2 regions of the Bacillus sp. PK6-16 genome follow, and region 2 is predicted to be linked to the other one. Evidence: riboswitches for the same ligand, from Rfam matches in the RefSeq annotation. Region 2 holds a riboswitch; the other holds the start of a gene.
What was found. Region 2 has a riboswitch for S-adenosylmethionine ahead of M1D66_RS19715 (Na+/H+ antiporter NhaC family protein). Riboswitches for the same ligand answer to the same signal wherever they lie in the genome.

Region 1 (6,392 bases), 2.5 Mb from region 2:
TCCAGCCAAGTATGTATGCTTCTCCAATTAACAGTACTAACAAGATAACTCCAGCTAGTATATAACTTTGTATAGTCGTTAATTGTAATACAGGTGTCCCATACCATTTATTCATAAACATTAATAATACTAGTAATAAAATCGGTAGCAATGCTGCTACATAAATAATGCTAAATTCTTTTATTTTACTCTTAAATGATGACATTTTAAAAGCAAATATAATTCCTACAATAGTAATCATTAAAACAATTGGGTATCCAATTAATTGTACATTCGTTAATGTAAATTCATGATTTGGGCTTTCAAATAAAATATTTGTAAGTAACCAATATCCCCCTATTCCAATTATCATTCCTAAAATAGTCTTTATACTCCCGCCTTTATCTTTCTCCATCTCTTTCGCTAATTCTTCCGCATACTCTTTTGGCGAATCACCAAATATATCACTTACCGTTTTTCCTTCTTTCTCACCTTCAATTAAATGAAGTTCTGCATCTTCTAAAAAAGCGTCAACATCTTCTTCTTTAATTCCTTTCGTTATTAAATACACTTTCGTATCAATTAAAAACTTTTCTCCTTCTTTAGAAATCTTCATGATAATCCCTCCCTTATTAAACCGTCTCTCTTCTATTCGTCTTCATCATAATTTCAAGGAAAATTAAAATAAACAAACTTCCGTATAAACATATAATTTGAAATAGCATTGGCATAAGATCTTCCGATGTAAATGTTTTAAACAGTAACATAATAGAAAGTGGAATGATTAAATATAAGTTTTTAAACCATCCTTCAAAATATATATTTATCGCTACTGTGATCATAAAAATCCCACCAGCTACTATATAACTTTGGACTTCGGTGAATGTGAGCATTTTTGTAGGATATATCACATCTAATATCGTAACAGCTCCTCATAAAAACAATGGAGCAATCATAACTAAAGACCACATGGAAAACCATGTTTTTGTAAAGCTTGTGACGAAGGTCATTTTGCGAAGTAGAAAATTAGGACCTATAACAACTAAAATCAATGAAAAACTGTAACCGATACACTGAATAAGTGAAATCTGTAACATTCCATGATTCACTATTAAGATAGAAGCAATAATCCAAAACGATACGATATTCATTACTGTAAAACCAATTTGCTTCCACGTTTCCTGTCTATCTCTTTCCATTACTTTGACAAGTTCATTTGCATATTCTTTCGGTGAGCTTCCGAAAATATCTTCTACACTTTTCCCATCACTCTCACCCTCAATTAAATGGAGTTCCGCATCTTCTATAAAATTTTCAATATCGCTTTCTTTCACACTCTTTGCCGTCAAAAATAATCTCATATCTAACAAAAACTTTCGCGCTTCACTTGATAGCATTATTTTCTCCTTCCCTTCCCTTCCCTTCAAGTAGACGTTCTACACTACTTTGCATCGTTTCCCAGCGATCCATAAATTCATCAAGTGCTTCCTCGCCTTTTTCTGTTAATGTATAATATTTTCTCTTTGGACCAGATGGAGATTCCTTCATTACGCTTGTTATTAGTCCTTCTTTTTGCATTCGTATTAATAACGGATAAATACTTCCCTCACTCGCCATTGTAAAACCATACTTCGCTAGCTTTTCACTCATTTCATAACCGTATATTTCGCCTTCAGAAATAATAGCAAGTAAGCATCCTTCTAAAATCCCTTTCAGCATTTGACTTGTCGACATAATTCAAATCCTCCTACTATCTTGCTTTACAAGATAGATAAGCGTAAGTATCTTGCTTTACAAAATAGTATAGCAAAGACTATTTTGCAAAACAAGATAGCTAACGATATTTTTTCCAAATGTTTGCAGGAATTTCATTATAGCTTCTCTAAATAGAGCACTATGAAAACTTTATTATGAAGGGATGTTTTTCATCATGGTTACAAATCGAGTTGTCTTTTTAACAGGTGCTGCAAGTGGCATTGGTTATGAAATGGGAAAGGCTTTTGCAAAAGAAGGTGCAAAAGTTGTGATTACCGATCGGCTTGAAGAACGTGCAAAAGAAGCTGCTGAACAATTACAAAATGAAGGTTTTCAAGCTATCGGTTTAAAATGTGACGTTACATCTGAAGAGGAAATTACAGCAGCAATTTCTCAAACAGTTGATCATTTCGGTTCATTACATATATTAATTAACAACGCAGGAATGCAACACGTTTCACCCATTGAAGACTTTCCAACTGAAAAGTTCGAGCTACTAATTCAAATTATGCAAATTGCTCCGTTTATTGCAATTAAGCATGCCTTTCCGATTATGAAACAACAAAAATATGGTCGTATTATTAATGTCGCTTCTATTAACGGCCTTGTCGGGTTTGCTGGAAAAGCTGCCTACAATAGTGCAAAACATGGCGTAATTGGATTAACAAAAGTTGCCGCTTTAGAAGGTGCTACGCATGGTATTACTGTTAATGCCCTTTGCCCTGGTTATGTTGATACCCCCCTTGTACGTAATCAACTACAAGACTTAGCTACTACACGAAATGTACCACTTGAAAATGTTTTAGAAGATGTTATTTATCCACTCGTTCCACAAAAGCGCTTATTACAAGTACAAGAAATTGCAGATTATGCGATGTTTTTAGCGAGTGAAAAAGCTAAAGGTATAACTGGTCAAGCTGTCGTTATCGATGGTGGTTATACCGCTCAATAAAAATAAAGTTTGCTCAAGAAGAGCAAACTTTATTTTTTATCCCGAGGATCTTCGTACTTTAGTAATTGCCGCGGGAGCTTCTCAATTGCAACAATTACCCCCTCTAATTTACTTTCAATACGGTGGAGTAAATATAATGTTACAACAATCGGAAACCCTACATTACCTATCATCTTGATCCACTCTTCCACCCTCTTCCCCTCCTTTCATTATATAAGTAAGAGAAAACACTGCATTTAGGCATAAAAAAACAAGCTATTATGTATTAGCTTGTTTTTCAAATAATGATGCAATTTCTCGTTTATAGTCCCCGCGTATAATACCTTTCTCAGTAATAATTCCTGTAATTAATTCATTCGGCGTTATGTCAAATGCTGGATTATAAACATCCGTTCCAATTGGTGCTACTTGTTTTCCAAAGATTTTCGTAACTTCTGTTTCATCTCTTTCTTCAATAATAATTTCGGCTCCAGTTTCTTTCGTAACATCAAATGTTGACAGTGGCGCAGCAACGTAAAATGGGATATTAAAGTACTTTGCTAAAATAGCTAAATTCATTGTCCCTATTTTATTGGCTGTATCTCCATTTGCGACAATTCGATCCGCCCCCACAATAATTGCGTTTATTTCTTTCGTTTGAATAGCATGAGCTGCAGTATTATCTGTTATAAGGGTCACATCAATATTTGCTTGCTTCAATTCCCACGTCGTTAAGCGACCACCTTGTAAAACTGGTCTCGTTTCACACGCATATGCATGTAAACGCACACCTTTCTCTTTTCCAATATAAAAGGGAGCTAATGCAGTTCCATATCTGGCAGTTGCGATACTTCCAGCGTTACAGATTGTTAAAATATTATCGCCATCTTTAAAACATGTTAACGCATATTCCCCAATATTTCGACACACCTCTTCATCTTCCTGTTGAATGCAAAGCGCTTCTTCTTCTAATATTTTTTGTGCTTCTTTTATTGTAGTAATCTCTCGAATAGATTCTCTCATACGATCAATTGCCCAAAATAAATTTACTGCCGTTGGGCGTGATGTCCCTAAATAGTTACAGTCTCTATTAAACTTCTTTTGAAATTCTTCGATATGTAAAGTATTATATTTTTTCGCTGCAAGCGCCAAGCCAAATGCAGCTACAATTCCAATTGCAGGCGCTCCGCGTACTTCTAACATTATGATACTTTTCCAAACCCCTTCAATAGTCGTTAATGTTTTGTATTCTGTGCTATGTGGCAATTTCGTTTGATTTAATACTGCAATTGCATCACCTTTCCAACTTACAGATCTCGGAACAGTAACAATTATACTCATGCTTTTACACCCCTTGAAACTGTCTGTTGAAATAATGTTCGAAACAGTTGAATATCAGCACTTTTAGATTCATATTTTATTAGTTCTTTTCCTAAGGATAGCGCTTGTTTCTTAGCTTGAATTCTTGTTTCTTTATTTTCTATTTCATCTAAATCTGCTACATGAGCTAAACCAATTGTTCTACGAATTAGTTCACATCCGGCAAATCCAACAGCATCAGTAAAGATATTTTGCAAAATAATTGGTAACCATTGTTTTTCTTTCGTATATGCTTCTACACCTTCTCCAATCCATAACTTTGTAAAAGTCTCTACAAAATGACTCCACGTCTTTTCTATATGAAAAAATAGTACACTTCTCTTTTCTTCTTCTCTAGATAAAGCATTTAATAATAGATTTGCAATAAATTGACCTATATCAAATCCAAATGGGCCATATGTCGCAAATTCTGGATCAATCACTTTCGTTTCAGAAGGTGACGAAAAAATACTACCAGTATGTAAATCACCATGAATAAGAGTTTCTTTTCTTGTTAAGAACTTATATTTATATTGTGCTACTTTTAGTTTTAAAGTTTTATCACTCCAAAGTTCATCAACCACGAGCTGTAAATCTGGCTCATAATCATTTGTATCATAATGCCCAAAAGGATCTGTAAACACTAAATCCTCTGTAATTTTACATAGGTCCGGATTTACAAAGGTACCTTCTAGTATCCTCTTCTCTTCTGACTGTAAACCAAAATCTGAAGTGTAAAATAAAACATGTGCTAGAAAACGACCAATATGCTGGGATAAAAGCGGATATTCTTCTCCGTCTATTAATCCTTTTCTTGTAATTGTTAGTCTTGATAAGTCTTCTATTACCGTTATCGCTAACTCTTCATCATGACTGTACACTACTGGAACATAATCCGGTACATACTGCGCAAAAATTTGTAATGCCTTGCTTTCAATCGTTGCTCTTTTTATAGACAATGGCCAGCTTTCACCAACTACTTTAGCATAAGGCAGTGCTTGTTTTATTATAATGGATTTCTCTCCATCATCTAATTTGAACACGTAATTTAAGTTTCCATCTCCAATTTCATGACAAATGACATTTGCCTTCTCTTCAAAATAACCATGACCTTTCGCATATTGTACAGCTGTTATTTCTGTTAATGAATAATATCCCATCGTCTTCTCCCCCTTTTTAAATTCAGAGGTTTTTCTAACACAGAAAAACCTCTTTCCACTAAGAAAGAGGTTTGAAGTTTATCTTCTCCCCTCTTATCTGCCAGAAAGTTTTACTTTCTGCTGGAATTAGCACCGTGCCTTTTGGCGTAATAAACGCCCCATTTCACAATGGTATTACGGTCGGTTGCTGGGCTTCATCGGGCCAAATCCCTCCACCTGCTCTTGATAAGAGTTGTATAATTTTTTGAATTTTTAACTTTATGTTGATGACTATACCAAGAATAAAAATCACTTGTCAACATTTTATTTGTATAATTCTGGACGACGATCCGCAAAAACTGGAATTCCTTTTCGTACTTCTCTAATTTTCTCGAATACAAGCTCTCCAAATAAAATTGATTCCTCTTCATTCGCCTCTACTACAACTTCACCCCAAGGATCCACAATTAAAGAATGACCTGCAAACACATTATTCGGATCCTTTCCTGCTCTATTACACGCAACAACATAACACTGATTTTCAACTGCTCTTGCTTGCAATAGCAAACGCCAATGTGCTAAACGAACTAATGGCCATTCTGCTACAACAAATAATACTTTTGCCCCTTTAGCAGTATGAACACGCATCCACTCTGGAAAACGAATATCATAACAAATTGTTCCAGCGCATTCAACATCATCTAGCTTAAATTCGCCCGTACCATTACCAGCTATTAAATATTTATGTTCATCCATAAGCTGAAATAAATGTACTTTACTATATTCGTTGACTAACTGTCCTTCATTATTTACAACATACATCGTATTTGTAACGCCTTGCTCTGTTTGCTTTGCTATGGACCCACCAACAATATGTACATCATATTGCTTCGCCCATTCTATTAACTTTTCTTTCGTTTCCACTCCATCCCTATCTGCAATTTCAGAAAGTCTCGTTAAATCATATCCTGTTGTCCATAGTTCTGGTAAGACGATAACATCTGGCCTTTCCTTCATAGCTTCACTTATTTTATTTTTAGCATTCTCAATATTTTTTTCTACATCTCCAAAAACAATATCCATTTGAATACATGCGACTTTCATTTTTTCAGCCCCATTCTTATTTTTCTCTTTACAAAATACTGGAAAGATTATATCATTTGTCACTAGAATTGTAACAACTTTCAAAAGAGGTGGAAAGTATGAAATTATTTCAACCTTCTGAGATA
Region 2 (6,392 bases):
ATGCCGATACACCCATACGAACCATTTCATGATCATCGACAAGCAATACTTTTATCATACTTCTCCCCCTCTCTCAATCATAATCGGTACTTTTACTTCTATTTGTGTACCTTTGGCCGGGAAACTAAGTACCTTAAGTGTCCCACCAATTTCATGAACACGCTCTTGCATCGATCTTAGGCCATATGAACCAGCCTTATTAACCCCTACTTCAAACCCAACGCCGTCATCAATGATTTTTAAAATCGCATATTGATCAATTTTTCGAAGGCGCACTTCTGTTTTCTTTGCCTTCGCGTGTCGCAACGTGTTTGATAGCGCTTCTTGCACAATACGGAATAAATGATCTTCTACACCTTTTTTTAATTCTATTGGCTCAATAAGCCATTCAATTTTCATATGTTGTTTTCGCGATAATTCCGTTAATAATTCCTCTATACCTTCTGTCAGTTTCTTACCTTCCAATTGTACAGGACGTAAATGAAGGAGCAATGCTCTCATTTCTGATTGAGCATTTACAACCATATTTTCAACAAGTTGCAATTGTTTTTTTGTCACATCTGGAAATTCAGTTATTTGTTCATTAATCGCTGACATCATCATCGACATTGCGAAAAGCTGCTGACTTACTGAATCATGCAACTCCCTTGCTAAACGATGCCTTTCTTGAGAAATCGCTTCTTGTCTCATCTCTTCATTCCAATGAGCTCGTTCATTCGTTACTTTTTGAAAGAGTCCAGCTTGCTCCTCTAATCGACGAGCCAGAACGATTACTTTTCGTTCCACTTCATGAAATTCATCATCTGCAGTAAACGAAACATCGCTCGGAAAATTCCCTCGCTCTACTTCAAATAGAAAAGTATTTAATCCTTGTATACGCTGCTCTATATAATAACCGATTGCATATCCTACAATTCCCCCGATAAGTAAACTTGTAGTCATAATAAACAAGCCAATTGGAACAGAAGCGATGGATTCCTTCCATAATAAATCATACACTTGTTGCTCGCTTTTCCATACATATACAATTGTACAAATGAGTGCGATACTAACAGAGGACAACATAGAATAACGAATATACATCCACGAAATATTTTTTTGTTTCTTCATTATACTTTCCTCACTTCCGTGTCGCCTACGACAAGCGAAGAAATAATTTTAATACGTCGAGGAGCCTCTTTATACTGCTCTGTTCTAAATGTAACATTGCGGTTAAACCCTGTCTCTTCATGACCTGGCAAGAGCACACGTCCGACAATAACAGAATGATTTAAAGAAAGTTCAATATCATACGGCACATATAAACGAATATTACCAACGACACCCCGAATAACAATTACCGTTTCCCCTTCTGGAATCATAGCAGTTGTTAAATCTATTTCCACATCACAAGCACCATATTGAACATTAATATCCTCAAGTTCATAAATATGATCCATCATTCGCACATTGCCTACAAACATATTTTTCAAATATGTTTCTGTACGATATATTTGCTTCTCTTCGTCTATAATCCCTTTTTCTTTAATTTCAACCTTCATTGCTTTTTGCTGATGCCCTTGTTGAATCAATTGATAACCAATTAAAGCTAAACAAGCAAATACGACAAGAACAAATGCTGCTGATGAAAATAAGAAAAATAAAAATACGATACCACCAACAAATAAAAATACATTTCCCCGTACATAACGATTCTTTTTACGATAATGCCTTCCAAACATAAGCATAATAAATGCAAAAATGAGACCACCTGGTTCAAAATGTCCAAGTATCATATCAAGAAAAAGACCGAATCCAAATATGATGAGGAGCATCCCCATTAATTGTGTCTTTGAAAAATGTTTCTTCATTTCAGCTCCCCCCTTCTTGTCACATATACATAGAAGAAAAGGCATTGCTTTCCAACACCTTTTCTCCTATCACTATATCATAAGCTTGTTTTATAATATACTACTATTATTTTGTTAACTCTTTCGTTAACGATACATCATTCTTTTCTTTCATTTCACGCTCAAGTTTTGCAATTTTCATATCAAATGTATCACGCTCATGCTCTTCATTCATACGAGTTTCTAAGTCACGAATGTGATCTTCAATTTCTTCAAATCGTAAGAACGGATGATTTTCATCCATTTTATGCATCGCAGTATTCATACGACGATTTGCATGTGCCATATTTTCACGTGCCATTAGTTCCATACGCTTTGCGTGCATTTCTTTTAATTTATTTTTCATTTCAGAAAGACGACGCTCTAACTCATCAATTTGCTCTACAACACCTGCATACATTTCTTCTAATCGAGTTACTTGACCTTCATAATAAGCTACCTCTTCTAACGCACGTTCGTGCAATTGCAATTCGCCTGCTTCTTGAGCAATGATAGCTTGCTTTGATCTTTTATTAACGAAATAACGTGCTTGCTCAAGCTCACGAGCAAAGTTAGATTTTAATGTTTTATGACGCTCAATTAACTTCTCAATTTTTGTTATTTCACGCTCACTATCACGTAAATATTGGTTTAACATCGCAATTGGATTTTTTCTTTCCTTCTCATCTAACACGTTATGAAAATCAGCTAAAATTGCATCGCGTACACGTCCGAATAAAGATTGTTTCATTATAAATCTTCCTCTCTTCTACTTTTTTTATAATTTGATTTATTGTTTTAGTTTTTCATTAATTTGTTCCACTCATCTTCAAAGTTGCTATATGGTTTAGAACTTTCTGGAGCAGATTCAACAACTACATCTTTTTCTTTTTTCCACTCACGGTATCCGTAGTATAAAACCACTAAAGCAGCGATACCGATTAATGCTGGCGAATGAGAAAGTGCAATGGATAAACCGATTAAACCAACAATCCCCCAAGCTAACTTTCCAAAAAATGATTTAGCTCGCACAAATGATTTATAGCTCCAATATACAACTCCTGCTCCGATTGCAAATCCTACAATACCAGCAAGACTACCAAGAGCAATTAAAGCCAAAATACCGGCTGCGATAAACGCTAGAAATTGTTTCATCTTGTGCTTGCCTCCCTTCGATTTGATACTCTTATCTTAACTATTTTTTCATCTTTCCATAACGAGCTTAAGAACCGTTTTTAACTCAGACTTAAGACCGAGTCATATTCAGCCCTTTACGCAAAAAAACGTGCAGAGTCTATCCTCTGCACGTTTTTTAATTACTAACATTCATATTAAATTAAGCTGTTTTATGATACTCTTTTTTCTCAGCTACTTTCGAAAACCTTGGAAACCCAATTAAAATAGAAGCAATCCCACATATTCCAACTAAGATTGGATAAAATGCATATGGCAACAATTCAACCGGAGATAACGCTGCAAATCCTGCTGCCGTTAACATTTGGGCACCGTACGGAATTAATCCTTGCACACAACATGAGAAAAGATCTAATACACTCGCTGATTTACGAGGGTCTATTTCATATTGATCTGCAATATTTTTTGCAAGCGGGCCTGTAAAGATAATTGAAATCGTATTATTCGCTGTACACATATTCGTCATACTCACTAAACCAGCAATACCAAATTCCGCTCCTTTTTTCGAACGAATATTACGTGTTAATACATTCATTAAATATTGAATACCACCATTATATTGGATTAATTCAACCATACCGCCAATTAATATAGCAAGTAATACTAACTCCATCATACCGCCCATTCCAGTCGTTACACTTTTAAAGAAACTTTCTAACGTGTAACTTCCATCTATAAGGCCGATAACACCAGATAGTACAGTTCCACCAGTTAATACAATAAGTACATTCCAGCCAAGTAGCGCTGTAATAAGTACTCCTGCGTACGGTAAAATCTTTATCCAATCAAAGCTATGTGCTTTAATCTGCGTGTCACTTCCTGAAGTAACTATTACTAATAGTACAATTGTAATAATAGCCGCTGGTAACACAATTAAAAAGTTCGTTTTAAACTTATCTTTCATTTCTGTTCCTTGTGAACGAACAGCTGCGATTGTTGTATCTGAAATAAATGATAAATTATCACCAAACATCGCTCCGCCAACAACAGTAGCCATTGCAAGCGCAATTGAGATATCGGTTTGACCACTAATACCTACAGCAATCGGCGCTAATGCTGCAATTGTTCCCATTGAAGTTCCCATCGCTAATGAAATAAATGCACCAATAACAAAGATTCCAGCTACGATAAATCCTGGCGGTAAAATAGTTAACGCTAAATTAACAGTTGAGTCTACTCCGCCCATTCCTTTAGCAGTTTCAGAAAATGCACCTGCAAGCACAAAAATTAATACCATAATCATGATATCCGGATTTCCTGCACCTTTAGCGAACCGCTCTACTTTCACATTAAAACTTTCTTTACGATTCATCACTAAAGCGACTCCTACAGCAATTGAAATCGCTACAAGTATCGGCAATTTATAGAAATCACCTGTAATAATTCCAGAACCAATAAATAGCGCCAAAAATAGCCCAAGTGGTAATAAAGCTAAACCATTTCCTCTCGTTTCTTTCAAAGTACCATCTCTCCCTAGTTTCAACCTTTTTCTAATGAATAACAAAAGACCTCTTCCGATGAGAAGAGGTCTTATACATCTATAAGAAACGCTCTTCTCATCTTTCAAGCACATGCTTGCTGGATTTGGCACAGCACTCTGAAATCGAGTCCGCTGCCGAGGCATCGTAGGGCCAGTCCCTCCGCCTCTCTTTATAAGAAGGTTTCATATTTATTTTTTAATAATAATTTCTTCCCTAACTTTACTCGCTTACAAAACAAAAGTCAATTATTTTTTGTATAGATTTTTTTGGTAATTATACAAAAATTCGAATACAACAATCATTTTAACTTTTCGATTTCTTCTTCCAATATTGAAATCCAATAAAATTCACTATTTTTTATTGCTGCTAATATCCATTTCGTAGTGTACCAAGCTAACTCATACTCTTCCTTCGTGACATCGCCACTTTTATAAGCATCCTCTAGCTCTTCTTCATCTAATATATACACCTTACCGCTGGGTAATAATACTACATCTAAATATAAATCATCAAAATACGGTAAACCACGATCGTCTATTTCATATTCTTTCGTCACATCAATATAATATTGCACTAAATTGTGCCTATCATCTAACATAGCTGTAATCGCAAAGTTCTTTCCATTAATGAAATATTGAACCCACGTATACCCATCACTTGCAATACAAATTTCTTTACCATCATATTCTTTACAACTAGGCTCTCTCACCTTTTTTATATCCAGTATTCCGAGCATTCCCTCTTCCACTTGCTTAACCGTATAACTCTTTTCTATTAGTCTCTTCCACGAAGAACCGTCACCATATTTTCGTTTCATTATGTCTGCTCCTCTTCTATATACAGAAAAGCTCCCACATATTATGTGAGAGCTTGTTCATATTATAATTAAGCCGCTTGACCCTTTTCAGAAATCTCTTTTAAATAAGCTTGTCCTTTTTCAGCGTCATATTGACCTTCCCACTTAGACATAACTACAGCTGCTAAAGAGTTTCCTACAACGTTAACTGCTGTACGAGCCATATCTAAAATACGGTCAATACCAGCAATGAACGCTAAGCCTTCAGGTGGAATACCTACTGTACCAAGTGTCGCTAATAATACAACGAATGATACGCCCGGTACACCTGCGATACCTTTTGATGTAACCATTAATACAAGCAACAATGTAATTTGTTGTGTAATAGATAAATCAATACCGTACATTTGCGCTAAGAAAATAGCCGCAATTGCTTGATATAAAGTTGATCCATCTAAGTTAAATGAATAACCTGTCGGAATAACGAAAGATGTAATTGCTTTCGGGCAACCGAATTTCTCCATTTTCTCCATGATTTTTGGTAAAACTGTTTCTGAGCTTGCTGTAGAATACGCTAAGATCAGCTCGTCTTTTAAAATCTTAAAGAATTGGAAAATGTTAATTCCAAATATTTTCGCTGTAAGTCCTAAGACAACTACGACGAAGAAAATCATTGCTCCATATACGACAATTAGTAATTTCCCTAACGGAATTAATGAAGCAAGACCAAATGTAGAAACTGTAACACCAATTAGTGCAAACACACCAAATGGTGCAAATTTCATAACTTGGTTTGTTACGTAAAACATTGCATCAGCTACACCTTGGAAAAATTGAAGAACTGGTCTTCCTCTTTCACCAATCGCTGCTACACCTAAACCAAATAGTACAGAGAAGAAGATAATAGCAAGCATATCTCCGTCAGCTAACGACTTCATAATGTTCGTTGGAACAATATTTACAAATGTATCTGCAAATGAATGACTTTGTACTTGCTCTGTCGTATGTGTATATTTCGAAATATCTGTCTTTGTTAACTGCTCCATATTTACG

Region 1: another riboswitch for S-adenosylmethionine. It lies ahead of mtnK (S-methyl-5-thioribose kinase); the one in region 2 lies ahead of M1D66_RS19715 (Na+/H+ antiporter NhaC family protein).

What each region holds. Positions count from the first base shown of each region.
Region 1 covers NZ_CP096511.1:1,383,538-1,389,929, reverse strand. The annotation lists gene M1D66_RS07305 (DUF1129 domain-containing protein) at 1-595, opposite strand, end outside; partial or broken gene M1D66_RS07300 (DUF1129 domain-containing protein) at 612-1,376, opposite strand; gene M1D66_RS07295 (PadR family transcriptional regulator) at 1,363-1,713, opposite strand; gene M1D66_RS07290 (3-hydroxybutyrate dehydrogenase) at 1,910-2,686, shown strand; gene M1D66_RS07285 (YvrJ family protein) at 2,716-2,877, opposite strand; gene mtnA (S-methyl-5-thioribose-1-phosphate isomerase) at 2,945-4,006, opposite strand; gene mtnK (S-methyl-5-thioribose kinase) at 4,003-5,184, opposite strand; SAM riboswitch class I at 5,275-5,416, opposite strand; gene M1D66_RS07270 (carbon-nitrogen family hydrolase) at 5,488-6,351, opposite strand; gene M1D66_RS07265 (pyridoxal phosphate-dependent aminotransferase) at 6,366-6,392, shown strand, end outside.
Region 2 covers NZ_CP096511.1:3,855,594-3,861,985, forward strand. The annotation lists gene M1D66_RS19690 (response regulator) at 1-58, opposite strand, end outside; gene M1D66_RS19695 (sensor histidine kinase) at 55-1,110, opposite strand; gene liaF (cell wall-active antibiotics response protein LiaF) at 1,110-1,850, opposite strand; gene M1D66_RS19705 (PspA/IM30 family protein) at 1,957-2,619, opposite strand; gene M1D66_RS19710 (lmo0954 family membrane protein) at 2,667-3,023, opposite strand; gene M1D66_RS19715 (Na+/H+ antiporter NhaC family protein) at 3,205-4,521, opposite strand; SAM riboswitch class I at 4,616-4,721, opposite strand; gene M1D66_RS19720 (ribonuclease FAU-1 family protein) at 4,842-5,360, opposite strand; gene gltP (glutamate/aspartate:proton symporter GltP) at 5,429-6,392, opposite strand, start outside.